2 linked regions of the Chelatococcus sp. YT9 genome follow. The protein of the gene in region 1 interacts with the protein of each later gene in a pairwise test. Links are inferred from orthologs where the notes say so. Each region holds a gene or a part of one and is shown on either strand. Other genes may lie near its edges. The genes, in order: KIO76_RS11765 and lpdA.

Region 1 (14,712 bases):
ATCTGTCAACCCACCCATGCCGGCGTCCAGCAGGGGCATATTCGCGAGATTAAGCCCTTTGCCGGCGAGTTGCGCGTCAAACCGGGCGCGCTCCGCTCCCGTCGGTGGCGTATAGCGGAACAACCCGGACAACGTCGCATCGCCCGCGGTGAAGCGGATGTTGCGCGCGGCGAGTACCGCCGAGGACAGGGAGAGATCGGCGACGCCGCGCGATGCCGGCAGCGCAGCGATTGCCTCCATCAGCGGCCTGGGAAAACCAATGCGGCCAAGAGACAGGGCGAGGCGCGCCGGCTCCTTGATGCCGAACTGCACACGCCCCAAAAAGGCCGTCTCCGCACCAAAGTCGACGGTGCCGGACGCCTCCAGCCGCGCGTCCCCCGCCCCGGCGAGATGCAAGCGCTCGATCGTAGCCTTGCCGCCCTCGCGGCCGACGACGAGATCGAGCGGCCCAATTTCCTCACCCGCAATGGCGAAGCTCGCGGCCTGGACACCGATGGACGCCTTCAGCGAAGGCAGGATCGAGACAAGACGCTCCCCGATCTCGCCGGTGCGTACCGCGAGATCGGTGCCTTGCGCGATCTCCAGGCGGCGTGACGTCAGAGCCATTGACAATGACGGGCCGCTCCGCCCGAAATCGAGCTCCCCGGCACCTCCCAGCGCCAGGCCGGAGCCACCGGCTGCGTTGGTGACTTCGACGGTTTCCGCTTTCAGACGGCGCCCCACCGTCGTCACTGTCGCTGTGACCATCAGTGCGGGCGGCTGTTGGGCTGCGTCCTGCGCGCTATCGGCACGCACCATCTCGGCCGGCGGTAAGGGTATCACCGCGCCAAGCCGGCCATTGAATCCGGGCGCGAATACGCGTGAACCGCCTTTTGCGGTTGTGCTTGCGGCGAGGAGGAGATCGCCATCAATGTCGAGATGCGGCGAGGTCAGCTCGCCAATGGCGCCTTTGACACGCAGGCGCCCCTCGGCGTCGATCGTGCCGGTGGAAAGGCGCAGCGGCACGTTCCCTACGCGCCCGGCGATCCGCCATGGACCGGCTAGCGCCGTAGCCTGAATCTCGCCGCTGATCGGTCCGATATCGCGGACGCCGCCCTCGGCCTCGATCAGACGCAGCTGCCCCGCTTCCACGACGAGCTTCTCGATCCCGAAAGCGGTGATCGGCATTGGGATCGAGTTGTTGAGCTCGGGGAGCATGATACGTCCGTCGTCGCCCACCACGGCGGTGACCACCGGTCGCTCGAGCCGTGCTTCGACAACCCGGACCGCGCCCGACAGCAATGCGGCCGTTTCCAACTCCACCGACAGCGCGTTGGCCGTGATACCCGGCCGCCCCGCCGCCGGCGCACCAATGGTGACCCGGCCCAACACCACCCGCGGCGAAGGCAAGAGCCTCAGGTTTATGTCCCCTTGCGTTATGACCGGGAGCCCAAGCGCGCGCGACAGCGCCAACTCGACGTCCCCGCGTCGCGCGTCCCAATCGATGAAATAGGGAACCGCGAGAGCCGCGCAGAGCACGAGGACAATCAGGCCAGCGATGATCGTTAGGATATCGCGCACGCTTCTAGACTCATGGGATCAGTCGGTCATGGGCAGTCGGTTGCGAGAGAACGCGGCCAGGCGGCCACCACGGTCAGACCTATAGTAACGGGTTCCCGTCAAAAAATGGCGAGGGACACCAAGTATTTTGGCCAAAACGGTATGAGCTGCGCCGTGAGTCGCCGCGCCGGTACCCACACACCGTGCAGCGAACACATCTTGCGGCACAACTTGCCACACCATAGCGCCCCCGATTGGCATTTCGAGGGCATCTGCGCATTAAACGTCGACGATCTTGCCGGGATTCATGATGTTGAGCGGATCGATCGCCCGCTTGATTCGCGCCATCAGATCAAGCGCCGGCGCGCCATGCTCCGCCTCGAGATAGTGCATCTTCTTCTGACCGACCCCGTGCTCGCCGGTACAGGTGCCGCCCATGGCCAGCGCGCGCATCACGAGGCGCTTCAGAAATGCCTCCAACACTTCGATCTCGGCCGGATCATCGGTGTTCACAAGCGGCTGGACATGGAAGTTACCGTCGCCAACATGGCCAACGATCGGCGCGATCAGCCCGATCTCAGCAATATCAGCCCGAGTCTCTTCGACACAATCGGCAAGCTGCGAGATCGGCACGCAAACGTCGGTGGGCACTGGCCGCGCGCCCGGCCGGAGGGCGAGGGTCGCCCAGTAGGCGTCATGGCGCGCCTGCCAGAGCCGGGAGCGATCTTCCGCCTTGGTCTCCCAGATGAAGGGCCCGCCCCCGAGGTCCTCGGCGATTTCGCCAAAGCGCTCCGCTTGCTCGCGCACGCTCGCCTCCGTGCCGTGAAACTCCAGCAACAGCAACGGACTCTCCGGCAAGCCAAGCTTCGAGTGCAGGTTCACCGCCCGCACCATGGTCTGGTCCAGAAGCTCGATCCGAGCGACCGGCAAACCCGTCTGGATGGTGAGGATAGTGGCATCGCAGGCCGCGTGGACCGAGGGAAACGGGCAGATGCCGGCGGATACAGCCTCAGGAATGCCATGCAGCTTGAGGGTGATGGATGTGATGATGCCGAGGGTGCCCTCTGACCCGACGAAGAGGCGCGTCAGGTCATAGCCGGCGGAGGATTTCTTCGCCCGGCTCGCAGTCTTGACGACCTCCCCCTCGGGCGTGACCACAGTCAAGGACAGAACATTGTCCTTCATCGTGCCGTAGCGCACGGCATTGGTGCCGGAGGCACGCGTCGCGGTCATACCGCCGATGGAGGCGTCCGCACCGGGGTCGATCGGGAAGAACAGGCCCTGATCGCGGAGGAAGTCGTTGAGCTCCTTGCGCGTGACACCGGGTTCGACCACGCAGCTGAGATCCTCCGCGTGGACCGCGATGACCTTCTTCATCAGACTGGTATCGACCGAGATCCCGCCAAGCGGCGCGTTCACATGCCCCTCGAACGACGTGCCCGTCCCGAAGGGAATGACCGGTACCCGATGCTCGGCGCAGAGCTTCACGATCGCCACCACGTCCTCAGTCGTCTCGGGGAACACGACGGCATCCGGGGGCTGGCTCTGTACCCAGGTCAACGTGTTGCTGTGCTGCTCGCGGACCGCATGGCTCGTCACCAGCCGCGACCCGAAGTCGGCGGCCAGCACCTTGATCACGGCTGCGACCGCATCCGGAGAAGGACGAGTGGCGGTTGGCGCGGCTTGCAACATCTCGATCGACCCCTTCATCTTGCCTCACCCGCGACATTCGAGGCGCAGCCGCGGCATGGTCAAGGGCCCTTTTAGCTGCGCTTGCGGACGGTGTCGAAACGAAAACAAGGTATCGGCTCCCGAAACAGCCTTTCGTTGTTCTCGCGGCTGAAGGGCAGAGCGGCCTATCTGCGGAAATTCTGAACCGGCGGCGGCGGTACATAGGGCGGAGGTGTCAGCTGCTGCCGCATCTGCTGGTTGCGAATCTGGTTCATCTGCTGCTGCTGGAGCTGTTGCTGACTGTTGTCCTGCAACTGACGCTCGATGGCGCGGTTCTGTCGCTGGTACTCGCGCTGGAATTGCGCATCGTTTTGGGCATAAGCAAACGAGAGCGTTGCCACCAGCGTCAGGAACGCCCCTGCAGTAAGTCTGAGAAGCCGCTGACCGGGTGTGACCGCCACCTCTTCAACCGATCTCTGCCACATCTTGCCCCGCCTCCATCTATCCTCTACCCCACACGGGGCGGACGTTATTACATATGGTGGCCGACGCCACCGCCACCAAGGGCATGTTGATTGGTTGAAGGCTGTGGGGAGCGCTTCCCGTCTGGCGTCAAGATCGGCCGCACAGGCGTCAGTGCATGCCCCGGTCGAGCGATCGTCTGAACTCCCGCTCGATCTGGCGGTGCCCGCTCTGTTGCTGCTTCTGCCGGTCGAGCGCGTTCTGCATATGCTTCATAATGATTTCATTCTGCCTCCGGAAATCGCGTTCGAACTCGCTCCGATCCGCATCTTCCGCCTGTGCAGCGTTGAAATGAACTGTGTGGCACCAGATTGCGACGGCTCCACAAAGGCCTATGAGCCTCGCCAGGTTGACGAGGCTCGAACATATATCCATGTATCGTGCTTTACGGCTGGATCTCGCGCGAAAATTGTCGTTCATGACTTGACTACACAGATCGAGTGTCTGAGCCCGCAGCGTGGCGACCTTCGTTTCTTGTTATTGTCGCGATGACTTCAGAGCTTGGCCGCTAGCGCGCTCGTTCTGGCGATCGAAGTTCCGCTGCCGGATACGAGCTCAATGGCGCTCTCGACGCCGTTCGCGTTTTGGTCCAAGGTCGCCATATGAATCAAGGCATCAATAGAACCCATCCTCAGCTTGACGGCAGGCCGGACGACACACGTCTCGCGCCGCGCGGCGGGAGCCTCAGCGAGCGCGCCCGGGCGCAGGCCGCACCCGCCGCCTATCTTGCTGGCCTCAACCAGGAGCAGCGCCTCGCGGTGGAGACCACGGAGGGGCCGGTGCTGGTGCTCGCCGGCGCCGGCACGGGCAAAACGAGGGTGCTGACCACGCGGATCGCCCATCTCATCGCGACGGGCCGGGCGCGGCCTTCCGACATCCTCGCCGTCACCTTCACCAACAAGGCGGCGCGGGAGATGAAGGCGCGTGTCGGCCTGCTGGTCGGCCCGGCCGCCGAGGGAATGCCCTGGCTCGGCACCTTCCACGCCATCTCCACCAAGATCCTGCGCCGCCATGCCGAACTCGTCGGCCTTCGCAGCGATTTCACCATTCTCGACGTGGATGACCAGATCCGCCTCCTGAAGCAGGTGATCCAAGCCGCCAATCTCGATGAGAAGCGCTGGCCGGCGCGCCAGCTTGCGAGTCTCATCGATGGCTGGAAGAACCGCGCGCTCGGCCCTGACCAGGTGCCACACGGCGAGGGCGCCGCCTTCGCGAATGGCCGCGGCACTGACCTCTACCGTCACTATCAGGAACGTCTGAAGATCCTGAACGCCGCGGATTTCGGGGATCTCCTGACCGAGACCATCCGGCTGTTCCGCGAGCATCCGGACGTCCTCGCCCAGTATCAGAAGCGCTTCCGCTACATGCTGGTGGACGAATATCAGGACACCAACGTCGCGCAATATCTCTGGCTCCGGCTGCTCGCCCAGGGGCGCGAGCCTGGCCAGCGCAACCTCGCGTGTGTCGGTGACGATGACCAGTCGATCTATGGCTGGCGTGGCGCGGAGGTCGACAACATCCTGCGCTTCGAGCACGATTTTCCGGGAGCCGTGGTGGTGCGACTGGAGCGGAACTACCGCTCGCACGCCCATATCCTTGCCGCGGCCTCGCATCTCATCGCCCACAATGAAGGGCGGCTTGGCAAGACGCTGCGCACCGACGACGAGCCAGGCGAGAAGGTGACGATCACCGGCGCCTGGGATTCGGAGGAGGAAGCGCGCCTTGTCGGCGAGGAAATCGAGGCCTTGCAGGCAAAGGGTCACAATCTCTCGGAGATCGCCATCCTCGTGCGCATTTCGGCACAGATGCGCGAGCTTGAAGATCGCTTGGTGCAACTCGGGCTACCCTACCGCGTGATCGGCGGTCCGCGCTTTTATGAGCGCATGGAGATCCGCGACGCGCTGGCCTATTTCCGCTGCGTCGCCCAGCCTGCTGACGATCTCGCCTTCGAACGCATCCTGAACACGCCGAAGCGCGGCCTCGGCGATGCGACCGTGCAGGTGCTCCATGCCCATGCCCGGGCAGCGCGGATCCCGCTGATGGAAGCGGCACGCTTCATCGTGGAGACAGAGGAGCTGAAGCCGAAGCCGCGCAGCTCCCTGCGCGAGCTGCTGGCAGCTTTCTCGCGCTGGAGTTCGCTGATCGACAGTACGCCGCAGACGGAACTCGCCGAGATGATCCTGGAGGAGTCCGGTTATACGGAGATGTGGCAGAAGGACCGGTCCGCGGAAGCGGCTGGACGGCTGGAGAACCTCAAGGAGCTCGTCCGCAGCCTTGAGGAATTTCCCGACCTCCGGAGCTTTCTGGAACACGTCTCGCTGGTCATGGATGCCGTCGAGAATGACACGGAAGACCGCGTCAGCCTGATGACCCTCCACGCGGCAAAAGGACTTGAGTTCGACACGGTGTTCCTGCCCGGCTGGGAAGAAGGGTTGTTTCCCAATCAGCGCGCCCTCGACGAGAGCGGGCGCGCAGGGCTGGAAGAGGAGCGCCGCCTTGCCCATGTCGGCATCACGCGTGCCCGGCGCCGCGCCAAGATCTATTTCGCCTCCAACCGCCGAATCCACGGCCTGTGGAACGCGACGATCCCCAGCCGCTTCATTGACGAGCTACCTGAAGCCAATGTGGAGGTCACCGAGGCCCCTGCCGCCTTCTCCTACGGCGGTTACGGCAAAAGCCGCTTCGATGACGTGGAATCGTTCTCATCGTCCTACGCCACGCCGGGCTGGCAGCGCGCCCAGAACAAGGGCGGACTTGGAGGTGGCGGCAGCCGCGGAGGCTTCGCGCAAGGGAGGGGCGGCTACGGGAGCTCGTCAGGTCCCGGGCGTGGCGGCCTGCTTATCGAGGGCGAGCTCGTCGCCAAGTCATCGGGACCGGCTTCCGAATTCGCGCCCTCGGACCGCGTATTCCACATCAAGTTCGGGCCCGGCTCCGTGGCGGCCGTCGATGGCAACAAGCTGACCGTCGATTTCGACAAGGCCGGTCGCAAGATGGTGCTGGACAGCTTCGTCCAGAGACAAGGCTGAGCCGCCACGCTTCATCATCGGCGATGACCTTCAACGGGCCGCTCCATCGCGGCCCGCAGGTACCCGGCATACGAAGCGAAGGAAAATATAGCGCGGTGGGAAACTTGATCTTTACAGATCGGCGGAAACTTAATCTAGGCTTTATGCTTGAAAATTCGCAAGCACATAAAATCCAACATTAAAACATATTTCCGGCGCATTACATTTTCGCGTGTTTCTACTCCAAGTCTTAAAATAAATCACGGAACAAAGTTCCGCCCCAGCTATTTTAATGGCGCCGGTGATGGGCGGAGTACACGGTAAAGATCCCCTCGACGTTTCGCCGGCACATCGGGTCACGCATAGGATCATAAGGAGATGATCATGCCGAACCAAGGTGGACATGAAGGCAAGCAGGGCCAGAAGGACATGCAGAAGAACATGCATCCTTCAAAGGGTCACACGCAGAGCAGCGGCACGCAGAGCGCGTCTGGCTCCTCTGGCCAGCACAACCCGCAGTCTGCGCCCGGCGCTGGCAAGGACCGCGATCAACAGACCCGGAAATAAGCTGATGCCGCCAGGTTGGCGGCGAAACGGCGCAACAGCGGTCGGTTCGGGCAGGGCCTGAGCCGGCCATAACTTTTTTTCAAGACAGAGAAATCTGCGGCGTTAAAATTCGCGCGTGGAAGGAAACGCAACGCAGCACGGGCCCATGTCAGCCACCAACGAAGCCATGGGCATCTTCGCCCTGAGTCAGGGGGAGCGCACACGCTTCTTTGCCTGTCCGAATTTCGCGGCGCTCGATTGCCTGACTGCGACGTTCCGCACCTATCGCTACGTACCCCACACGCATGACACTTTCGTTATAGGCTCCGTCATCGCCGGCTGCGAGACATGGACCGTCCGCGGCATGCGCGGCTATGCCGGACCGGGAGACTTCGTCTTCGTCAACCCCAACGAGGTCCATGACGGCGCCCCCCATGGGGACGGCTACTGCTACCGGATGAGCTATCCGTCCATCGAGCTGTTGCGCCAGATCGCCGCCGAGATCAGCGAGAAAGAGGTGACAGCGACGCCTTATTTTCCGGAACCGGTGGTCCACGATCCGGCTGGCGTCGCGCTCTTTGTGGCCGCCCATGTCGCAATGGATGCGCAGTCAGACGTCCAAGCCGGCGAGGAGTTGCTCTATCGCGCCTATGCCCATTGCCTGGCGCGACATGCGCAGATCAGGCCGCCGGCCACGAGGGGACGGGAGGCGGATCGGGTCGCGCAGATCGGGCGCCTGATCGCGGACCACTACGCTGATGATCTCTCGCTCAGCCATCTGGCGACTGCAGCGGGGTTGCCGCGCCATCGTCTGATCAGCGCTTTTCGCCAGGAGACCGGGATGACACCGCATGCCTTCCTTGTCGACCGGCGAGTCATCGCCGCCCAAGAGGCCCTGCGGCGCGGCGCTACGCCAGCCGAAGCGGCGGCAGCCACGGGCTTCTGCGACCAGGCCCATCTTACCCGGGCCTTCAAGGCCCGCATTGGCATCACCCCGGGCGCCTACCGGGCAGCGGTATCCTGAGCACGACATGTTCTGACGTTCTTCCCTCGCACCTTCGAGGTTGCCCATGCTGGACCGCGGACAGCACACGCCGTTACACCACCATGCCCGCAACCGTGAATGGCGCGCGGGGTTTGCCGCGATCATACCGGTGGCGATCGCCGCGGTGCCGATCGGGCTTCTGTTCGGCGCGCTTTGCAGCGCCAAGGGTTTGACCGTCGCCGAGGCAGGGCTGATGTCCGCGCTCGTCTTTGCGGGCGGCTCCCAGTTCGCCGCGATAGAACTCTGGGCTGCGCCGGTCCCTATAGCAGCCCTCGTTTTCTCAACCCTGCTGATCAATGCCCGGCATGTGCTCATGGGCGCCTCGCTCACACCCAAGACGCAGCTGTTCTCGCCCCTCCAGCGGTACCTCGGGTTCCATTTCCTCACAGACGAAACGTGGGCGCTCGCCGAGCGACGCGCCGTCGCCGCTCCCCTGACCCCGGCCTATTGGTTTGCCCTGGCAACGCTGCTTCCCACGGCCTGGGTCGGCTCGACGCTCGTCGGCGCGGCAGTCGGCTCACTGCTCGGCGATCCCAGAAGCATCGGCGCCGATTTCGCATTCACCGCGCTCTTCATCGGGTTGATCGCGGGGTTTTGGAGGGGGCGCACGACGGCGATCACCATCGCCGCAAGCGGAGGCGCAGCCGCCCTCACCTATCTCGCGCTCGGTCCACCCTGGCACGTGGCGGCGGGCGCGATGGCGGGCATTGCCGCAGCCTATGCGACCGCGCCCGAGACCGAGACCGAGACCGAGGATGTCAAGGAGACCACGCCGAATTCGATGACCTGCAACGCAGGCTCAAAGCAATAACAGAACCATATTCACATGATTATAAATAATAAAGCGCTTAGACTAAAGATCTCGGCTCTCACGCATATACGCAAATTGACGCCTTCTAAGCACAACCACCAATATTTTTTTAATCGTTCCGAACGGGCATTTCACTATCTTTCGCGCACCCCCCGGAGGGGCAATTTTTTCTCGCAACAGGATGGAAGTGAGGAGAAAATTGATGCGTTATTCAGATAAAAATAAAACGTGGACCGTGAATACCTGCAACATTTTGCGTCTAGCCAGCATACTCGACCCGGCGGAACGCCCATGACGGGGGCCCCGACCCGGCCTGCGGCCAACCGCCTCGCGCATCGAGCGGTCAGATGTGAATGGTGCGACGGCCTCAAAGCTGTGGCGCCCGTTGCCGCCGTTGTCATGCCCGTCGGCCTGCTCTTCGGCGCCCTTTCCAGCGCGAAAGGCTTGACGCTGCTGGAGGCGGGCCTGATGTCCATCCTGGTGTTCGCAGGCGGAGCCCAGATCGCGGCGATGGACCTATGGCTGGACCCGATGCCGGTCGCGGCAATCGCGCTCTCCACCTTCCTGATCAACGCGCGGCACGTCCTGATGGGTCTATCCCTCGCGCCGAAAACCCACGCCTTCAGCCCCCGTCAGCGGTTCATCGCCTTCTTCTTCCTGACGGACGAGGCCTGGGCGCTCTCGGAAAGGCGCGTTCTGAGCCACCCGCTAACACCGGCTTTCTGGTTCTCACTGGCTGTCGTCATCCCGATCGTCTGGAGTACAGGCACCTATATCGGCGCCCGCTTCGGCCACTGCCTGGGCGACCCCTGCGCGATCGGAGCGGACTTCACCTTCACGGCGCTCCTGATAAGCCTCATCGCCGGGTTCACGACAAGCCGCACGGCGCTCTCGGCCGTTCTTGCGAGCTGCGTCACGGCAACCTTGAGCTACGTGGCCTTGGGTGCCCCCTGGCACATCGTCATCGGAGCGATGGTGGGGCTGACGGTGGCCTATCTCACTGCGCCGAGAGATCTTGTCGCGGATCCCGCCGAGCGCAGCCTCATCGCCGACGCCTTGTCCAACCTCGATCCCGGCGCCCCGCTCGACTGCCCGTCAGGAAGCCGCCCATGAGTAGCCGCCCATGAGTATTGCCAGTTCCATGAGTATCGACAGCTCCGCCCTCATGGCGATTCTCGCGATGGCGGGGGTAACCTATCTCACGCGCATCGCCGGCATCGCGCTTGCGGGGCGGCTCACGCTCTCGGGACGAGCGAAAGCGGCTTTTGACGCCATTCCGCCGGCGGTGCTCGTCGCGGTGATCGCGCCCAGCGCGCTGGCGACCGGCTGGCCGGAGACCATTGCGGCGGCGATCGCCGCCCTGTCCGCGACGCGACTTCCCCTCCTCGCCACTGTCGCCATCGGGGTTCTCGCCGTCGTCGGCCTCCGGGCCATTGCCGGCTGAACGCCCGTCGTCCCACGCGCAAAACCTCCGCAGTTTTGCGCGTGATGCAGCCTCTGTTTGCCTCGCTCAGGACTGGAGCGGCCGCGTCGCCTCCTGCAGCCACTGCAGTGCCTCGCCATCCACGAGCGGCCCGATATGGGCGAGTACATCCGCGTGATAGGCATCAAGCCACGCGATCTCATCGTCCGTCATGAGCGACGGATCGATCAATGCGCGGTCGATCGGCGTGAAGCTGAGAGTTTCGAATCCCAGCATCGGCCGCTCGCCGCCGGGCACCTCACGGGGCTCCACAAGGATCAGATTCTCGATGCGTATGCCGTAGGCCCCCTCCTTGTAGTAACCGGGCTCATTGGACAGGATCATGCCGGGCTCCAGCGGCACGGTCCCCAGCTTCGACAGGCGCTGCGGCCCTTCGTGCACCGAGAGGTAGGAGCCGACGCCATGGCCCGTGCCATGGTCGAAATCCGTTCCCGCCTGCCAGAGGGAGAGGCGCGCCAGAGCGTCGAGCTGCGCGCCTGACGTGCCCTTCGGAAAGATCGCGGTTGCGACCGCGATATGTCCCTTGAGCACGCGCGTGAACCGATCGCGCATCTCATCCGTGACCGCACCGACGCTCACGGTACGGGTGATGTCAGTGGTGCCATCGCGGTACTGGCCGCCGGAATCGACCAGGAAGATCCCCGGCTCGATCTTTCGGTCAGACGCCCTCGTGACCCGATAATGCGGCATCGCCGCGTTCGGTCCGGCCCCTGCGATCGTGGGAAAAGAGATGTCCATCAAAGCGTTGGTCTGGCGGCGGAACTCCTCGAGCGCCTCGACCGCGGCGATCTCTGTGAGAGCGCCGCCGGGCGCCTCCCGGGCAAACCAGGCGAGGAACCGCGCCATGGCCACGCCGTCGCGGCGGTGGGCGCTGCGGCTGCCTTGCTGCTCCACGGCATTCTTAACAGCTTTCAATCGCGTGATGGGATCCGCGCCGACATCCACCCTGCCGCCACCCTGCTCGATCGCCTGTTTCAGCGCCATCGCACCTGTCGCAGCGTCGAGGCGTACTGGCGCTCCCTTGGCCGCGACCGCCGCGAGAGCTTCGTTAAAGGCCGCCGGCGAGACGATATCGGCGACACCAGCGAGATGGGCGCGAACCTCTTGATCGACACGCCCAGGCTCGATGAACAAAGTCGCGCGTCCCTGCGCCGGCAGGAGCGCGTAGGCCAAAACGAGGGGCGTGTGACTGACGTCGCCGCCACGGATGTTGAAGAGCCAGGCAAGGTTATGCGGATCACTGATGACAAGGGCGCCGACACGCGCCTTGGAGAGCGCCTCCTGCACGGCGGCTACTTTCGCATCCGCAGCCTCGCCCGCGAACTCCGACGGATGAACGACGACCGGTGACGCGGGTGCAGCCGGACGATCGCTCCACACCAAGTCTAACGGATTCGGGGACAGCGCCACCAGTTCCCCGCCAGCTGCATCCACGGCGGCAGCCAGACGCTCGGCCTGCGGCACCGTGTGCAGCCAGGGATCGTAGCCCAGCCGGCCCCCGGCCGGCAGATTGGCCTCGATCCAGCTTTCGACGCTTGTTTCCGCTAGCGCAACCGGTGTGAAGACGTCTAAGTCGACTTCATCTCGCACCTGCAGCGTATAGCGGCCATCCACAAGCACCGCAGCCGCATTCACCAGCACCACGGCATATCCCGCCGAGCCTGAGAAACTGGTCAGCCATGCAAGACGGTCATCGCTCGGGGGCACATATTCCCCCTGATGCTGGTCAGCCCGTGGCACCACAAAGCCGTCGACACCACGTCTGACGAGTTCCTCGCGCAGGGCTGCGAGACGGGGAGCACCGGTTGACGCCGAGGTGGGCTTGTCGAAGCTCTGGAAAACAGAAGATGCCATTGAGATCCCACCGTATTCATCCGCGAACGTGTCGATCAAGACTAATGACGGGTTAACGCCGCCGCAACGCGACAGGCCAGTTTTTGCCCGTTTTGACACGGAAACATGCACCCTGGGCGCATTTCGCGTGCATCGAGAGGCAAGATCCGCACGAGACCTGCATTTATTGCATATCTAAGTTAGGTCATATGCGCTGACCCATCTTCTTCGCAGATGCAGCATTCCCTATATTGCGATGCATGAAGGGACGGCGATGTCCGTCCAGATCCGGAGGCGGCAATGGCAGAAGTAGCAATGTCCGGCTATGCCGTAGCGGCGAAGAAGCCGCGGAAGGCTGTCGGTTTTATTGAGCGGCTTTGGGCGAAGATCGAGGCGGCGCAGATGGCGAAGGCCCAGCGCTATTTCGAACAGCACTATCCCTCATTGGCACGCGAGTTGGTCGCGATGCACAAGGCGGAAAAATCCGCGAACTGATGTTTGGTGAGGCTAAGGCCTCGATCCGTTGTCGACGCTTCCACGATGACGGTATTCCGCAGGGGAAGCACAGCAAGGAACATTGAGATGATCCTGGTGACCCTCTTCAACAGCGTGGCACGCTTCATCGCCGCAGTGCACGACGTCGTTCATGAAGCGATGGAACTGCGCGCCGAGATGGCAAAGCGCTATCCGAATATCTAAAGACTATCAGCCAACGGTCCCTGCCAAAGCCTCGAAGCTTTCGAGGCAGCGGAACGGTTGTTCGCGAGCCCGCCCGGTCAAAGCCAGGGGCGGGCTTTTGCTGTCGGGCGCCTCGGCTTGCGAGCGGCTGCACCGCCCTTGCGCAGACGCAGGGTTGCCCAGCCGTCGCGCTGGCTTTGCTGCATGAGGCGCAGTCCCTGGGCTGCATAGGCCGAAAGCACACCGGGGACATCGCCCGGCAACAATCCGGAAAGCACGAGCAAGCCGTTGGGCGCCAGCACCGCCGCGATGGAGGGCGCCAAGCGCCTGAGCGGCCGTGCCAAGATATTGGCGAAGACAAGGTCGAACCGCCCCGGCCGCCCCGCGAGGGCGTGGCGCACGCCAGGCGCGACATAGAGACGGAGATGGCCGGCCGCCGCGTTGAGCTGCGCATTGCGCCGCGCTACCTCGACCGCGATGGGATCAATGTCGCCGGCGATAACCCGCGTCTTGAGAGCCTTGGCGGCAGCGATTCCCAGGATGCCCGTGCCGGTGCCGACATCGAGAACATGACGCGGCCGCCGTTGCTTCAGCACGTCCTTGAGTGCCATGAGGCAACCGAGGGTCGTTCCGTGGTGGCCTGTACCGAAGGCCAGCGCTGCTTCGATTTCAAGCGCAATGTCGTTGGTCTTCACCACGTCACGGTCATGGCCGCCGTGGACGAGAAAACGCCCTGCCCGCACCGGCTTGAGGCCATCGAGGCTCGCCTTCACCCAATCCTTGGCGGCAACCGCATCAAACACAGCCGTATCGGCCCTTTCCCCGACGATGAGGCGCAGAAGATCGCGGATAGCCGTCTCATCGGGCTCGCGCGAGAAATAGGCTTCCAGCAGCCAGGGCTGCGCCGCGGCGTTCCCCTCCTTGGGATCTGCGGGCTCAATTTCGAAGGCAGCGACGGCGGTCTCCGCAGGATCGAAGACCTCCCCGAGCAAATCCGTCAGCCGCCGGGCCGACGCCTCATCGGTCTCGATGCGCAGCACATGGGTGGGAGTGTGGGGAGGAAGACCTTCGAGCATGGGTACCAATCACAAAGAACATCGACCGCGCGCGGCGTTGCAATGCAATGATCACAGCGGAGCGGCATTGTCACGTCTCGACATCAAGTTTCGCGGACGTACGGAGCGGTGGCGAACCGGGGCTCACAACCGCCCGACACGCCGGAGCCAGGTCTCCTCGTCGATCACCTCGATGTCGAACTCCTTGGCTTTGGTGAGCTTGGAGCCCGCACCGGGCCCCGCCACCACGAGGTCCGTCTTTTTGGAGACGGAGCCGGCTACCTTGGCGCCAAGCCCCTCCGCCATGGCCTTTGCTTCGTCGCGCGACATGCGCTCCAGCGAACCGGTGAACACCACCGTCTTGCCTGCGACCGGACTGTCGCTCTGCACGGCTTCCAGCGGCTCCGGCGTGACCTCCGCCAGGATGGCATCGAGCGTCAGCTGGTTGTGCTCCTCGGCGAAGAACTGCACGATCGCTTCGGCAACGATGATGCCGATACCGTCGATGGCGGTGAGTTCGGCCC
Region 2 (14,626 bases), 880 kb from region 1 along the record:
CCCCGTCACCGGCCCGCCTGGGCAAGACCCTGGTCGAGGTCTTGAAGGGATAAAGACAGCTTTTCGCCTGGTCCGGTTCGCGCCGGGCCAGGTTTACATCTGTCTTGTCTTGAAGTTGCGGATCCTCACCTGAGGGTCGAAGAGGAAAGGGTCTGGAAACCTTCTGGGAATATTGCGGTTCGATCGCCATATGATCGGCGGGGATCCAAGAGATCCAATTTCATGGAAACGGAACGCCCCAGGCGGTCCCTCTCGCCGCGAAACCGGGTTGCGGCGGGAGAAGCCGGCCTTCAACGGCCGCGCATATGCCTTCGCAGCGCCACCTTGCGTGTGCTGCAGAGGTCCCGGCCAGGATGAAGACGATGGCACGCCAGGACGTGAACGACATCTTTGCTCAAACTTCCTTCCTCTATGGCGGCAATGCCGCCTATCTGGAGGAGCTCTACGCCCGCTACCAGCAGAACCCGTCCTCCGTCGACGAGCAGTGGCAGACGTTCTTTGCCGGGCTGAAGGACGAGGCGGGGACGATCGTCGAGAACGCGCGCGGCGCATCCTGGAAGCGGCCGAACTGGCCGATCGTCGCCAATGGCGAACTCGTTTCCGCCCTGGACGGCAACTGGGTTGGCGTCGAAAAGGCGATCGGCGACAAGATCAAGGGCAAGGCCCAGGCCAAGGGCGTCGAGCTCAGCCAGGCCGAGGTTGAGCAGGCGGCTCGCGACAGCGTTCGCGCCATCATGATGATCCGCGCCTACCGCATGCGTGGCCATCTGCATGCCGACCTCGATCCGCTCGCGCTGGAAGCGCGCGGCGATCACGAGGAACTGCATCCCGCGACCTACGGCTTCGGACCGCAGGACTACGATCGCAAGATCTTCATCGACAATGTGCTCGGGCTTGAGTTCGCCACCATCAACCAGATGCTGGAGATCCTGCGACGCACCTATTGCCAGACGCTGGGCGTCGAGTTCATGCATATCTCGGATCCGACCGAAAAGGCCTGGATCCAGGAGCGCATCGAAGGGCCCGACAAGGAGATCAGCTTCACCCGTGAGGGCAAGCGCGCGATCTTCAACAAGCTCGTCGAGGCGGAAGGTTTCGAGAAGTTCCTCGACGTCAAGTATACGGGAACGAAGCGCTTCGGCCTCGATGGCAGCGAGTCAATGATTCCGGCGCTCGAGCAGATCATCAAGCGCGGCGGCGCTCTGGGCGTTCGTGATATCGCGCTCGGCATGGCCCACCGCGGCCGCCTGAACGTGCTCGCGCAGGTAATGGGCAAGCCGCATCGCGCGATCTTCCACGAGTTCAAGGGCGGCTCCTTCGCGCCCGACGACGTGGAAGGCTCCGGTGACGTGAAGTACCATCTCGGCGCCTCGTCGGATCGCGAGTTCGACGGCAACCGCGTCCACCTTTCGCTCGCCGCCAACCCCTCGCATCTCGAGATCGTCGACCCTGTCGTGCTCGGCAAGGTCCGCGCCAAGCAGGACCAGCTCGGCGACACAGTCGAGCGTTCCAAGGTGCTGCCGCTGCTCATTCATGGCGACGCGGCCTTCGCCGGCCAGGGCGTCGTGGCGGAATGCCTCGGTCTGTCCGGCCTGAAGGGGCACCGCACCGGTGGCTCGCTCCATTTCATCATCAACAACCAGATCGGCTTCACGACCAATCCGCGCTACGCGCGCACCTCGCCTTACCCGTCGGATCTCGCCAAGATGGTCGAGGCGCCGGTGTTCCACGTGAATGGCGACGACCCGGAAGCCGTGACCTTCGCCGCGAAGATCGCGATCGAGTTCCGTCAGAAGTTCCACAAGCCCGTCGTCATCGACATGTTCTGCTACCGCCGCTTCGGCCACAACGAGGGCGACGAGCCGGCATTCACCCAGCCGATCATGTACAAGAAGATCCGCCAGCACCCGACATCGCTGGAGATCTACGGCAAGAAGCTCGTGGCCGAGGGTGTGCTGGCCGAGAGCGAGGTTGAGGAAGCGAAGGCCGCGTGGCGCGCGAAGCTCGAGGGCGAGTTCGAAGCGGCGCAGACCTACAAGCCCAACAAGGCTGACTGGCTGGATGGCCGCTGGTCGGGCCTCAAGGCTGTCCGCGAGGATGCCGATGATCCGCGCCGCGGTGCGACAGGCCTGCCGGAAGCGACGCTCAAGACCATGGGCGAGCGTCTGACGAAGGTGCCGGAAGGCTTCCATCTGCACCGTACGATCCAGCGCTTCCTCGACAACCGCCGCAAGACGATCGAGGAAGGCCAAGGTATTGATTGGGCGACGGGCGAGGCGCTTGCCTTCGGCTCGCTTCTGCTCGAAGGCCATCCGGTTCGCCTGTCGGGCCAGGATGTCGAGCGGGGCACCTTCAGCCAGCGCCATTCAGTCTTGCTCGACCAGGAAAACGAGGATCGTTACACGCCCCTCAACAACCTCGACGAGAACCAGGCGCGCTACGAGGTCATCAATTCGATGCTTTCGGAAGAGGCCGTGCTTGGCTTTGAATATGGCTACACGCTGGCTGAGCCGAATGCGCTCACCCTGTGGGAGGCGCAGTTCGGCGACTTCGCCAACGGCGCCCAGGTCGTCGTCGACCAGTTCATCTCCTCGGGCGAGCGCAAGTGGCTCAGGATGTCCGGCCTGGTGATGCTGCTGCCGCATGGCTACGAAGGCCAGGGGCCGGAGCATTCCTCCGCCCGCCTGGAGCGCTATCTGCAGCTCTGTGCCGAGGACAACATGCAGGTCGCGAACTGCACGACCCCGGCGAACTATTTCCATATCCTGCGCCGGCAGCTGAAGCGCGAGTTCCGCAAGCCGCTCATCCTGATGACGCCGAAGTCGCTGCTGCGCCACAAGCGCTGCGTCTCGACGCTGGACGAGCTGGCCGAGGGCACGAGCTTCCACCGTATTCTCCGAGACGACGCCGAGCGTCTGCCGAAGGAGAAGATCAAGCTCGTCAAGGACGAGAAGATCCGCCGGGTCGTGATGTGCTCCGGCAAGGTCTACTACGACCTCTATGAGGAGCGCGAGAAGCGCGGCATCGACGACATCTTTTTCCTGCGCGTCGAGCAGCTCTATCCGTTCCCGGCGAAGACGCTTGCCGGCATCCTCTCCCGCTTCCGCAATGCAGAGGTGGTGTGGTGCCAGGAAGAACCCAAGAACATGGGTTCGTGGAACTTCGTCGAGCCCTATCTCGAATGGGTCCTCGACCATTCCGGACTCAAGGCAAAGCGTCCGCGGTATGTCGGCCGTCCCGCCTCGGCTTCAACAGCTGTCGGCCAGATGTCGAAGCATCTCGCACAGCTGCAAGCTTTCCTCGACGAGGCGTTGGCTTCCTGAGGGAAGCCATCGTCCCGCCAACCAAACTGGCCGCAAGGCCTTAGATCGTCATCCATCCGGCCCGGCCGGCAGACAGTAAGAAGCGAACATCATGGCGACCGAAATCCGTGTGCCGACACTCGGCGAATCCGTGACGGAGGCCACCATCGGCCGGTGGTTCAAGAAACAGGGCGAGGCCGTCAAGGCCGATGAGCCGCTCGTGGAATTGGAAACCGACAAGGTTACGCTGGAAGTGAACGCTCCGGCCGCCGGCGTTCTGGCAGAGATCACGGCCAAGGAAGGCGACACTGTCGAGGTTGGCGCCCTGCTCGGCTCCGTCACCGAAGGCGGCGCAGGTGCTGCTCCCGCCAAGGCAGCCCCGGCCAAGGCAGCCCCGGCCGATGCGCCCGCAGCGAAGCCGGCTTCAGCTCCTTCTCCTGCTCCAGCAGCGGCCCCCGCCGCCGCCAAGGGAGACAACGGCCCTGCCGTCGGCCGCATCGCCGCCGAAACCGGCCTTGATCCCGCGAAGGTCGCGGGCACCGGCAAGGATGGCCGCGTGACCAAGGGCGACATTCTCGGCGCGCTCTCCACCGGCGCGGCGACCCAGCCGGCTCAGCCCGTGCAACTGCGCGCACCCTCGGCCCCAGACGATGCCTCGCGTGAAGAACGCGTCCGCATGACCAAGCTGCGCCAGACCATCGCGCGCCGCCTCAAGGAAGCCCAGTCCGCCGCCGCCATGCTGACGACGTTCAACGACGTCGACATGTCCGGCGTCATGGACCTGCGCAACCAGTACAAGGACGTGTTCGAGAAGAAGCACGGCGTGAAGCTCGGCTTCATGGGCTTCTTCGTGAAGGCCTGCGTGCAGGCGCTGAAGGACGTGCCGGCCGTGAATGCCGAGATCGACGGCACGGACATCATCTATAAGAACTACTATCACATCGGTGTGGCCGTCGGCACGGACAAGGGTCTCGTCGTCCCGGTGGTCCGCGATGCTGACCAGCTGTCGATCGCCGGCATCGAGAAGCAGATTGCCGAGTTCGGAAAGCGCGCGCGTGAGGGCAAGCTGACCATCGAGGAAATGCAGGGCGGAACCTTCACGATCTCCAACGGCGGCGTCTACGGCTCGCTCCTCTCCACGCCGATCCTCAACGCGCCGCAGTCTGCGATCCTCGGCATGCACCGCATCGAGCAGCGGCCTGTGGTGAAGAACGGCCAGATCGTCGCGCGGCCGATGATGTATCTCGCGGTGTCCTATGACCACCGTCTCATCGACGGCAAGGAAGCGGTCACGTTCCTGGTCCGCATCAAGGAAAACCTCGAGGATCCGACACGTCTCGTGCTGGACCTCTGATCCCGACTCTATAGTCGCTTGGGCGCTGGTCGCTCGGGACCACCGCTTCGATCCAGAACCGGGACTCGCGGTGAGGTTCTGAAGGAAAGGCTGGTGCGATGGATGGCGTTCTGGTGATCACAGGCGGTGGCAGGGGCATCGGCCGCGCCACCGCGCTCAAGGCCGCGGCCGCGGGATACCGCGTGGTCGTGAACTACGTGTCCGACGCCGCGGCTGCCGAGAGCGTCGTGGAGCTCATCACAGCGGCTGGCGGCACGGCCGTTGCGGTCAAGGGTGACGTTGCCAGTGAAGCCGACGTCATCCATCTGTTCACCGAGGCTGACAAGCTCGGGCCACTCGCGGGGCTGATCAACAACGCCGGCATCGTCGATCGCGCGGCGCCGCTCGTTGACATGTCGGTCGAGCGCATCACACGCATGATGATGGTGAACGTCGTGGGCAGCCTCGTCGCCGCTCGCGAGGCCGTGCGGCGCATGTCCACCCGCTTCGGCGGCCGGGGCGGCGTGATCGTCAATGTGTCCTCGCGCGCGGCAGCCTTGGGCGGCCCAAACCAATACATCGACTACGCCGCCGCGAAGGGCGCCATAGACAGCTTCACCCGCGGGCTCGCCCTCGAGGTCGCCGATCAGGGCATCCGCGTTTCTGGCGTCCGACCAGGCATCATCGACACGGATATCCATGCGAGTGGAGGCGATCCCGGCCGCGTCGCGCGGATGCGCAGCATGCTTCCCATGGGCCGCGAGGGCAGTGCTGACGAGGTCGCGGACGCGATCCTGTGGCTCATCTCCGACAAGGCCAGCTATGTGACCGGCACGACGATCGATGTATCGGGCGGCCGCTGAAGCAGTTTGTAAGAAGGAAAGAACACGAAATGGCTGACGCTTACGATCTTGTCGTCATCGGTACTGGACCGGGCGGCTATGTCTGCGCCATCCGGGCCGCCCAGCTCGGCCTGAAGACGGCCGTCGTCGAGAAGCGCAAGACCCATGGCGGCACCTGCCTGAACGTCGGCTGCATCCCGTCCAAGGCGCTGCTCTACGCCTCGGAGAAATTCCACGAGGCTTCACACGCCTTTGCCAAAATGGGCATCGGGGTATCGGCGCCGAAGATCGACATCGCGCAGCTGCAGGCCTTCAAGCAGGAAGGCGTCGACGGCAACGTCAAGGGCGTGGAATTCCTGCTCAAGAAGAACAAGGTCGACGTCTTCTTCGGAACCGGCAGCATTCCGGCCGCCGGTTCGGTCTCTGTGAAGGCCGAGGACGGCTCGGTGCAGACGATCGCCACGAAGTCCATCGTCATCGCGACCGGCTCGGATGTCGCCAAGCTTCCCGGTGTCACCATCGACGAGAAGGTCGTGGTGTCCTCGACCGGCGCGCTCGAGCTCACCAAGGCACCCAAGAAGCTCATCGTCGTGGGCGCCGGCGTCATCGGCCTCGAGCTTGGCTCGGTCTGGCAACGCCTCGGTGCCGAGGTCACGGTGGTGGAGTATCTAGACCGCATTCTGCCCGGTATGGATGGCGAGGTCGCGAAGCAGTTCCAGCGCATCCTGTCCAAGCAGGGCTTCTCCTTCAAGCTGTCGAGCAAGGTCACCAAGGTCGAGACGGGCAAAAGCGGCGCCAAGGTCACCGTCGAGCCCGCCGCCGGGGGTGCTGCGGAGACGCTCGATGCCGACATCGTGCTCGTGGCGATCGGACGTACGCCGTACACCGATGGCCTCGGCCTCGCTGAGCTCGGCGTCGAGCTCGACAAGCGCGGCCGCGTCGTCGTGGACGGCCACTATGCCACCAAGGTTCCCGGCGTCTATGCCATCGGCGATGTCATTGCCGGCCCGATGCTCGCCCACAAGGCCGAGGACGAGGGCGTCGCCGTGGCCGAGATCCTCGCCGGCAAGGCGGGCCATGTGAACTACGAGGTCATCCCCGGCGTCGTCTACACCTTCCCCGAAGTCGCCTCCGTCGGCCGCACCGAGGAAGAACTGAAGGAAGCCGGCATCGCCTATAACGTCGGCAAGTTCCCCTTCACGGCCAACGGCCGCGCCAAGGTGAACCAGACCACCGACGGCTTCGTGAAGTTCCTGGCGGACGCGAAGACAGACAGGGTGCTCGGCTGCCATATCATCGGCCCCGAGGCCGGCGAGATGATCCACGAGGTGGCCGTGCTGATGGAATTCGGCGGCTCGTCGGAAGATCTCGCCCGCACGTGCCATGCCCACCCGACCCGCTCGGAAGCGGTGAAGGAAGCGGCTCTGGCCGTGGAGAAGCGCGCTATTCACATGTAAACGCGCCGGACTTCACTGGAGATGTTGATCCCCGGCCTCGCGCCGGGGATTTTTTATACCAAGGCTGTGCAAATGCCGTCAGGGGGAAGGGACAACGAGAGGATTTCCGGCCGCCGAGTGGGCGAGGCATCTGTTGTCCGCGCGGACCTCTCCCCGGGCAGCACGATGGTCGCCGGGGAGGTTTGGGACGGGCTTTGATCATTCCTTTGAAGCGGGTGCCCTCACCCGCGCCTACGGCGCGACCTCTGCCGCCGGGAGAGGTCAAGAACCGTTCCAGGCCGGCCACGGCACCAGACCTTCGGCATTCCTACTCCCCAGAGGGAGAGGGACAGGGTGAGGGTCTACGCGAGATTGTCAGGCCCATAAAAAAGGCAGCCGCCTCGGCAGAGGACGGCTGCTATTCGTTCTGGAGGTCGTCTGTGGTGGCGCCGGTGAGAGTCGGCGTCAGCCTGTCTGTGTGCTCGACGGAGCCTGGATCGACTGCTGGGTGTCAAGCGACGAGGTATGCTTCGGGCCGCAATCCGCAAAAGCGGCAGGGGCAAAAGCCGCGCTGGCGGCGAGGGTCAAGGCGAGGATCAGTGAACGCATCGTCTTTCTCCTTCAAGGGTCCTGGGCCCAACCCAGGGATCGGTTCCCCCAAATTGGCCCCTTAGCAGGCTACACGGCATATCGTAGAGAACAAGATGGGGGTGGGTATCGTTCTGCCCTAACATCAGGCATCTCACGCAATAGTGTGCGATAGGAGGAGAATGGTCATGGCAGGAAGCGTGAACTCCATTCCGGACAACGGCGCCCCGACGCCGTACATCTGCGTCAGCCGCGGGAACGAAGCCATCGCCTTCTACAGGCAGGTCTTCGACGCCAAGGAAACGCTGAAGATCTCCGATCCAGCGGGCAAGATCGGCCATGCCGAACTCGCCATCGGCCAGGGCAGCATAATGCTCTGCGACGAATTTCCGGAGTACGGGGCGCTCAGCCCGGAAACCATCGGCGGTTCACCGGTCGTCTTGCATATCTACGTCAAGGATGCGGATGCTACTGTCGCCAAGGCGGAAGCCGCAGGAGCGACTATACTGAAGCCGGTCGAAGACCAGTTTTACGGCGATCGCGGCGGAAAGCTGAAGGATCCTTTCGGGCATATCTGGTGGGTCTCCACCCGCATCGAGGATATTTCGCACGATGAAATGCGTCGGCGCGCCAAGGACCTCTATGGCATGAGCTGACAAGCTCAGCCGCCGGCTGTGGCGGCCACCCGGAAGCCGTCGGAATGCCTTGCAAACACCACGAAAGGCGGGCACGAGCGGATGGCGATGCTTGGAGGACATTATCGATGCGCCGCTTGCTGAAGCCGTTGTGGTTCCTTCTCGCTGTGCTCTTCCTGGTGGAAGCCTGGCTGTGGGACAGGCTCGCACCCGTCGTGGCCGCGCTCGTCGGTCTCCTGCCGTGGGCGGAATGGACGAGGACGTTAGCCGCCTTCATCGATCGCCTGCCCCCGCTGGCCGTGGCCGCGCTTTTCATCGTGCCCGCGAGCCTGCTGCTGCCGATCAAGCTTCTCGCCCTCTGGCTTCTCGCCAATGAGCACTGGTTCCTGGCCGTTGGTCTGCTTGTCGCCGCGAAGATGCTCGGGCTCGGCGTCACGGCCTACCTCTTTGAGCTCTGCCGCGGAAAGCTGCTAGAACTGTGGTGGTTCGCCTGGCTTTACCGGCATCTCCTGGACATTCGCGCCTGGGCCCACCGCCAGACCGAGCCCGCGCGCCGGGCGCTCCACGCAGCCATCGCCGCCGTACGGTTTCGCGTTGGCGTTCAGGGCCAGCTTGGGCGCCGTATCACACATCTGCGCCGGCGCGCCCGCCGCTTCGGCAGAACCGCCTGATTAGGCAGATCTCGCCCAACCTTTCATGCTCGGGGATGAGCGGCATCATAGGCGGCGAGCAGCCTTGCCGCGTCGACCTTCGTGTAGTTCTGCGTCGTCGACAGGGAGGCGTGGCCCAGCAGTTCCTGAATGGCCCTGAGATCTCCCCCACGACCGAGGAGATGCGTTGCGAAGGAATGACGCAAGGCGTGCGGCGTTGCGCTGGTGGGCAGCCCGAGCGCGCCTCGCAGATTTTCCATGACGAGCTGGATGATCCGCGGCGACAACGGGCCACCGCGCGTTCCCACGAACAGCGGCCCTTCTGGCGGCAAGGGGTGGGGGCAGGCCGCGAGGTAATCCGCGATGGCACGCGATACCTGCGGCAACACGGGCACGCTGCGCGTCTTGCCGCCCTTGCCCGTCACCGTAATATCCATCTGCCCGTCGACGGGTGCGTGACGGCGCTGGAGACCAAGCGCCTCGCTGATCCGCAACCCGGACCCATAGAGCAGCGCCAGTACGGCCGCATCGCGCGCCAGGATCCACTCCGCCCGATCATCGCCCGCCCTGCTCTCAATTGTCGTGACGGCTTTCGCCGCCGTAACCGCGAGTGGGCGTGGCAAGTTCTTCTTCACCTTGGGGCCACGCACCGCCGCGAAGGCAGACGCATTGCCCAGACCGCTCCGTTCGAGGTGCCGCGCAAAGGAGCGCAGTGCCGCGAGCTGGCGCATCAGCGAGTGGCTGCCGATGCCATCCCGTCGCCGGGCCGCGAGGAATGCCCTGATATCGGCCGGGCCAAGGGCCGCGATGGTGCGCAAGGTGGCCGGCTCTCCCTGGTACTCGGTGAGGAAGGTCAGGAATTGCCTGAGATCACGCCCATAGGCCTCGACTGTCTTGGGCGACAGACGGCGCTCGGCGGCGAGATATGATAGCCAGGTCGTGGTTGCGACGAAGAGACCCTGCCCGGCGTCGTTCGCTCGACCCGTCTCGTCCGGCTCGCCGTCTGGCGAGGAAGGCGCTCGCGAATCATCGGTGCGCGGAAGCTGATGACGTCTCGGCTGATGTCTCGACATGCCATCATCATCCATGATTCGTCCTAATCGCGGGTGAACGGCGCCGGTTGAGGCTGAACGCCATTCGCGCCGCACTCGCGCGTCGAGGGTGAACATCTGTGCCGGCAGTGCTATGCCTGCCCTCATGAGCCCTGCCGCCATCAGCATCTGAACGTCATGAGCATCACCGAGGCAAGCCCCACGATCAAGGCATCGTCCGGCCAGGTCGTAGACGTGCTCGTGCCCGTCGCGCTTGATACGGCCTATTCCTACAAGGTCCCGGCGGGGCTCAACCTGAGCGCGGGTGATGTGGTCGTGGTGCCGCTCGGGCCGCGCGAGACCGTCGGCGTCGTGTGGGAAACGCGGCCCGGCGAAGGCGGCAACCTGAAAGCCGTCGTTGGTCGCGTCGATACGACGCCCATGGGCCCGGCCCTGCGGAAGCTCGTCGAATGGATTGCCTGGTACACCGTTTCGCCGCGCGGCCTTGCCCTGCGGCTTGCGCTCCGCATGCCCGACCCGAGCCGCCCGGAAGCAGTTCGCGTTGGTGTGCGGCTCGCCGGGCCGCCGCCTGCCCGGGTGACGCCAGGACGTCAACGCGTGCTGGCGCTGGCCCAGGCGGGGCTCGTCTTCACCAAGAAGGCGCTGGCCGAAGAAGCTGCCGTAAGCCAGGCCGTGGTGAACGGACTGGTCGACGAGGGCACGCTGGAGACGGTGGCGTTGGCGCAGGAGCCGGTCGCGCTGCCGCCCAACCCAACCTTTGCCCAGGCGAACCTTTCCTTAGTCCAGCAGGAAAGCGCGGATGCCCTGCGGCAGACCGTGGGTAAGGGCGCATTCTCCGTCACGCTGGTGGAGGGCGTGACCGGCTCCGGCAAGACGGAGGTTTATTTCGAGGCGATCGCTGAGGCGCTGGCGCGTGGCAAACAGGCGCTCATCCTGATGCCGGAAATTGCCTTGACCGCCCAGTTCCTGGAGCGCTTCGCCAGCCGCTTCGGGACGAGACCAGCCGAATGGCATTCGGGCGTCGCGGCCCGTCGGCGCGAGCGTATCCATCTTGGCGTCGCCGCTGGGGACGTGCGTGTCGTCGTCGGCGCGCGCTCGGCTCTGTTCCTGCCGTTCCGCGAACTCGGCATCATCGTCGTCGATGAAGAGCACGAGACGGCCTACAAGCAGGAAGACAATGTGCAGTATCACGCCCGCGACATGGCCGTGGTGCGCGGGCGCATCGAAAATTTTCCCGTGATTCTCACCTCGGCGACACCATCGATCGAGACCAAGGTCAACGCGCAATCGGGGCAGTACCGCTATCTCGCCCTGCCCGAACGCTTCGGCGGCCGCGCCATGCCCACGATCCACGCGATCGACCTGCGCCGCAGCCCGGCCGCGCGCGACCACTGGCTGTCGCCACCGCTTGTGGACGCGATGCGCGAGACGCTCGACCAGGGCGAGCAGGCGCTGCTCTACCTTAACCGCCGCGGCTATGCGCCGCTGACTCTCTGCCGGTCCTGCGGGCATCGCTTCCAGTGCCCGAATTGTTCAGCCTGGCTGGTCGAGCATCGCTACCGCCGCGCGCTCGTCTGCCACCATTGTGGCCACATCGAAAGGCGGCCAGACAATTGCCCGGCGTGTGGCACGGTGGATGCGCTGACCGCCTGCGGGCCTGGCGTCGAACGGCTGGCAGAGGAAGTCGCCGAGCATTTTCCGGACAAGCGCAGTATCGTCCTGTCGAGCGACATGCCGGGCGGCACGGAACGGCTGCGCGACGAACTCCAGGCCGTGGCCAACGGGGAATTCAGTATCGTCATTGGCACCCAGCTGGTGGCCAAGGGACACAACTTTCCGGGGCTCACGCTGGTCGGCGTCGTCGATGCCGACATCGGCCTCGCCAATGGCGACCCGCGCGCCGCCGAGCGCACCTTCCAGCTGCTGCAGCAGGTGACGGGGCGCGCCGGCCGTTTCGAGAAGCCCGGCCGTGCACTCATCCAGACGTTCCAGCCCGACCACCCCGTGTTGCAGGCGCTGCTCTCCGGCAATGCCGAACGCTTCTACCGGGAAGAGATCGCTCAGCGCGAAGCGGCGGGCCTGCCCCCCTTCGGCCGGCTCGCCGGCATCATCGTCGCGGCGCCTGACCGGAACGAGGCCGAGGCCCACGCCCGCGCACTGGCGCGCACAGCCGAGACGCCGCAGGACGTGCATGTGTTCGGCCCTGCCGAGGCGCCGCTGGCGCTGGTGCGCGGCCGCTATCGTTTCCGCCTCCTGGTTCGTGCCACCCGCGAGACCGACCTCCAGGCTTATCTCAGGGCTTGGCTCGCACGCGCGCCGCGCCCGCCGCAACGCATCCGCGTGACCATCGACGTTGATCCGCAGAGTTTTCTGTAGTTTACCGCTCTTGCCGGATCACGGGAGATCACCCGTGCTGATAGCGAGGACGCGGCCGAGCTCGGTGGCGGTGATCTCCTTGTATTCGGGACATTGGGCAAAATGGCTTAGGAGCCCTTCCTTGCCGAGTCCGTCCTGCATGCATTCTCGCCAGAACGTCTTGCCGGCGACATCCGGCTCCCGTCCGAGGATCTCCCGATAGAATTGGTTTATCAGCCCATCGTCCTCGACCGCATCAAAGCGGGTGGCGAATTGATCCGTTGCGGCGAGATCACAGGCCAACTGCTGACACGTCTTGCCTTTGTCGAGAGCGCCCAATCCTTCGGCGACAACCCTACCTGGCAGATTGTCGCCGTAGACCGCCTTGCTTAAGCGATAGGCGCTGCCCGCGTTCCCATCCAGATCCAGCGCGAGCATGGTATCGGCGAACTGAATTCTCTCAGTATTGATGAACTTCAACTCGGGTGCGAATCCCTCCTCCGGTTTCCCTGCTGGAAAGTACCGAGCATTCAGATGGAGGCGGATGCCATCGTCCTCATAGGATATGGTATATGCATTCCGCGTCGCTTGGACGACGATGGTATCGACTCCTTCACCCATGTCGATCTCGCCCTGGTTCCAATCCCCCAAGGTCATCCGGTCATCGAGAGGCGTCGGCAGACCACAGTCCGAGAGAATAGCCAGATCAAGAAATGAGAGACCCTCAGCGCTGTTCTCTGGAGCCTTCGGCCCCAGCGCTGAATGATACTGCGCAGCGAACGTTTCCTCGACATGGACTCTGTCATTGTCGAGGGGTACACCGTGGGGAAACAATGCCAGAACATTGTCGCCTATGAAGCGGGGAGCGCCATCCACCATGGCGATATTGCCATCCCAGCCGGTAATATTACCTCTCCCGGGCCCCACCCCACCGGTCATGAAGAGAGCGTGGGCGACCTCATGATGGAACAGCGTTGTGGCGTCGAAGCGCCGCTGCTCATCGAACGCACCATCGAAAGATAGTTTCTCCAGAACGTCTCGGCTGATCCTTACATCTATATCAGCTTCTTCGGGATCGTTGTCGCTGCCCGTGATCGCCTTGAAGGCAGAATGCGTCATGAGGCGCATTCCTTCCGCGTCGCCGCGACGAGCCGTCGTCTTCAGACCAACTATATGCGTCTCGGCGAAACGCTGTCCCTCAAGCTTGGGAACGACGGTAAGTTTGAGACTGAGCGGATGCGGAGAGGGCAGAAAAGCTAACCAATCCACCACCGCCCGTGCATAGCAATAACTCAGAGCCTCGAGTGATTCCTGAGGAACAGTACCCGATTCGTCAAATATAAACACGTCCTTATTCATAATTTCTCCGAATATCGTAAATCAATTTCATATTATCACAAAGAATAAGTGAATTTATCTATATATTCGATATATCAGCCGCATGGCACCGACCTCTAGACTATTGCCCAATCGGCCAGTAAAACGAAACGAGGCGCCCATGGAGCGCCTCGCCGCAGATCCGCAGTTAAGTAGCAGCTTTAGCTCATTCTAAATATCAAGCGAAGACGTCGCCGACATGTGCGGTCTCGTCAACGGCCACTGCCTTCTTCATGTAGTTCTCAGCCTCTTCGAAACGGCAAAGAGTGTAGAGAAATTTGGCCTCATCCATCATCTGTGATTCCACTGTCCAGTGTTTCAACCCACCCTCATCAACCTCTCGCCCGAAGATTTGGCGGTAGGATTGCTTGACATAGTCTTCACTGCGGTAGGGCACGAGATCGCTATCATCAAGCTGGAGCCGCGGCAGGAGGTGCTTTATGAGGGCTTCAGGTTTGTAAAAATCGAGTTTCTCAGCGGCATAGAGAATGGTGGATAAATCGGCGTCCGATCCCCCCATAGCCCTAACGAATTGCAAAGCTTTGACATTCTCCTCAGTCGCATCCAGGATTACTATGCCATCGTTGAACTTGACGTATTCAACGTCCACGAGTTGAAGATCGACAGAACGACCTTCTGCTTTCGAGGACACATGCCAAACTGAATCGACCTTGCTGAATCTATAGTCTGACCTGTTGCCCGTCAGCTCGACTGCATCTTTGCCATCTCCAAGATCAACCGATCCTGACGCGGATGCATCCAGCTTGTAGATGTCGCTCGCATTGCCGATTGCTTCGATCTTGAAGGACTTTGCATCCGACTCCGCCTGCGCCTTCTCCGCCGCAAGCTTCAGCTCGGTCACGTACGCCTGCGATGCGGCGGCGATCGCATCCCCGAAGGTATTTTCTTCCTGAACCGCCCTCTCCTGCCACTGGTTCCAATATGTGGGCTCCTGCTTCACCACGACATCGAACGCTTCAGATCCGCGCTCCAGGGCCGCCTCCCTCACCGCAATGAGCCACACCGGCGTGCCAGGGGCTAAGTCTGGCGCTTCAG

The links.
Region 2: the proteins of KIO76_RS11765 (region 1) and lpdA interact in binary tests that used the Escherichia coli proteins (3 or more experiments, as listed by UniProt). The link is inferred for Chelatococcus sp. YT9 from one-to-one orthologs.

The regions. Positions count from the first base shown.
Region 1 is NZ_JAHBRW010000001.1:2,567,184-2,581,895, reverse strand. The notes cover bases 3,970-7,046. They hold KIO76_RS11765 (ATP-dependent helicase), read left to right. Parts: upstream 3,970-4,334; coding sequence 4,335-6,758; downstream 6,759-7,046. Outside these bases: KIO76_RS31590 (AsmA family protein), read right to left, coding at 1-1,560; KIO76_RS11775 (FAD-binding oxidoreductase), read right to left, coding at 1,819-3,249; KIO76_RS11770 (hypothetical protein), read right to left, coding at 3,396-3,695; KIO76_RS11760 (hypothetical protein), read left to right, coding at 7,116-7,304; KIO76_RS11755 (AraC family transcriptional regulator), read left to right, coding at 7,450-8,307; KIO76_RS11750 (AzlC family ABC transporter permease), read left to right, coding at 8,354-9,139; KIO76_RS11745 (AzlC family ABC transporter permease), read left to right, coding at 9,431-10,252; KIO76_RS11740 (AzlD family protein), read left to right, coding at 10,281-10,583; KIO76_RS11735 (aminopeptidase P family protein), read right to left, coding at 10,650-12,476; KIO76_RS11730 (hypothetical protein), read left to right, coding at 12,756-12,950; KIO76_RS11725 (50S ribosomal protein L11 methyltransferase), read right to left, coding at 13,232-14,209; NAD-dependent DNA ligase LigA, read right to left, coding at 14,333-14,712. UniProt on the Escherichia coli protein: A helicase with DNA-dependent ATPase activity. Unwinds DNA duplexes with 3'-5' polarity. Translocates on single-stranded DNA with 3'-5' polarity. Initiates unwinding more efficiently from a nicked substrate than double-stranded DNA.
Region 2 is NZ_JAHBRW010000001.1:1,684,943-1,699,568, reverse strand. What follows is about bases 4,740-7,730. They hold lpdA (dihydrolipoyl dehydrogenase), read left to right. Parts: upstream 4,740-5,527; coding sequence 5,528-6,934; downstream 6,935-7,730. Other genes in these bases: KIO76_RS07570 (VOC family protein), read left to right, coding at 7,690-7,730; KIO76_RS07575 (hypothetical protein), read right to left, coding at 7,379-7,522; KIO76_RS07585 (SDR family oxidoreductase), read left to right, coding at 4,755-5,498. Outside these bases: sucD (succinate--CoA ligase subunit alpha), read left to right, coding at 1-53; KIO76_RS07595 (2-oxoglutarate dehydrogenase E1 component), read left to right, coding at 363-3,323; odhB (2-oxoglutarate dehydrogenase complex dihydrolipoyllysine-residue succinyltransferase), read left to right, coding at 3,415-4,656; more of KIO76_RS07570, read left to right, coding at 7,731-8,157; KIO76_RS07565 (hypothetical protein), read left to right, coding at 8,265-8,807; KIO76_RS07560 (tyrosine recombinase XerC), read right to left, coding at 8,831-9,859; KIO76_RS07555 (primosomal protein N'), read left to right, coding at 10,016-12,214; KIO76_RS07550 (DUF4214 domain-containing protein), read right to left, coding at 12,233-13,552; KIO76_RS07545 (hypothetical protein), read right to left, coding at 13,749-14,626. UniProt on the Escherichia coli protein: Lipoamide dehydrogenase is a component of the glycine cleavage system as well as of the alpha-ketoacid dehydrogenase complexes.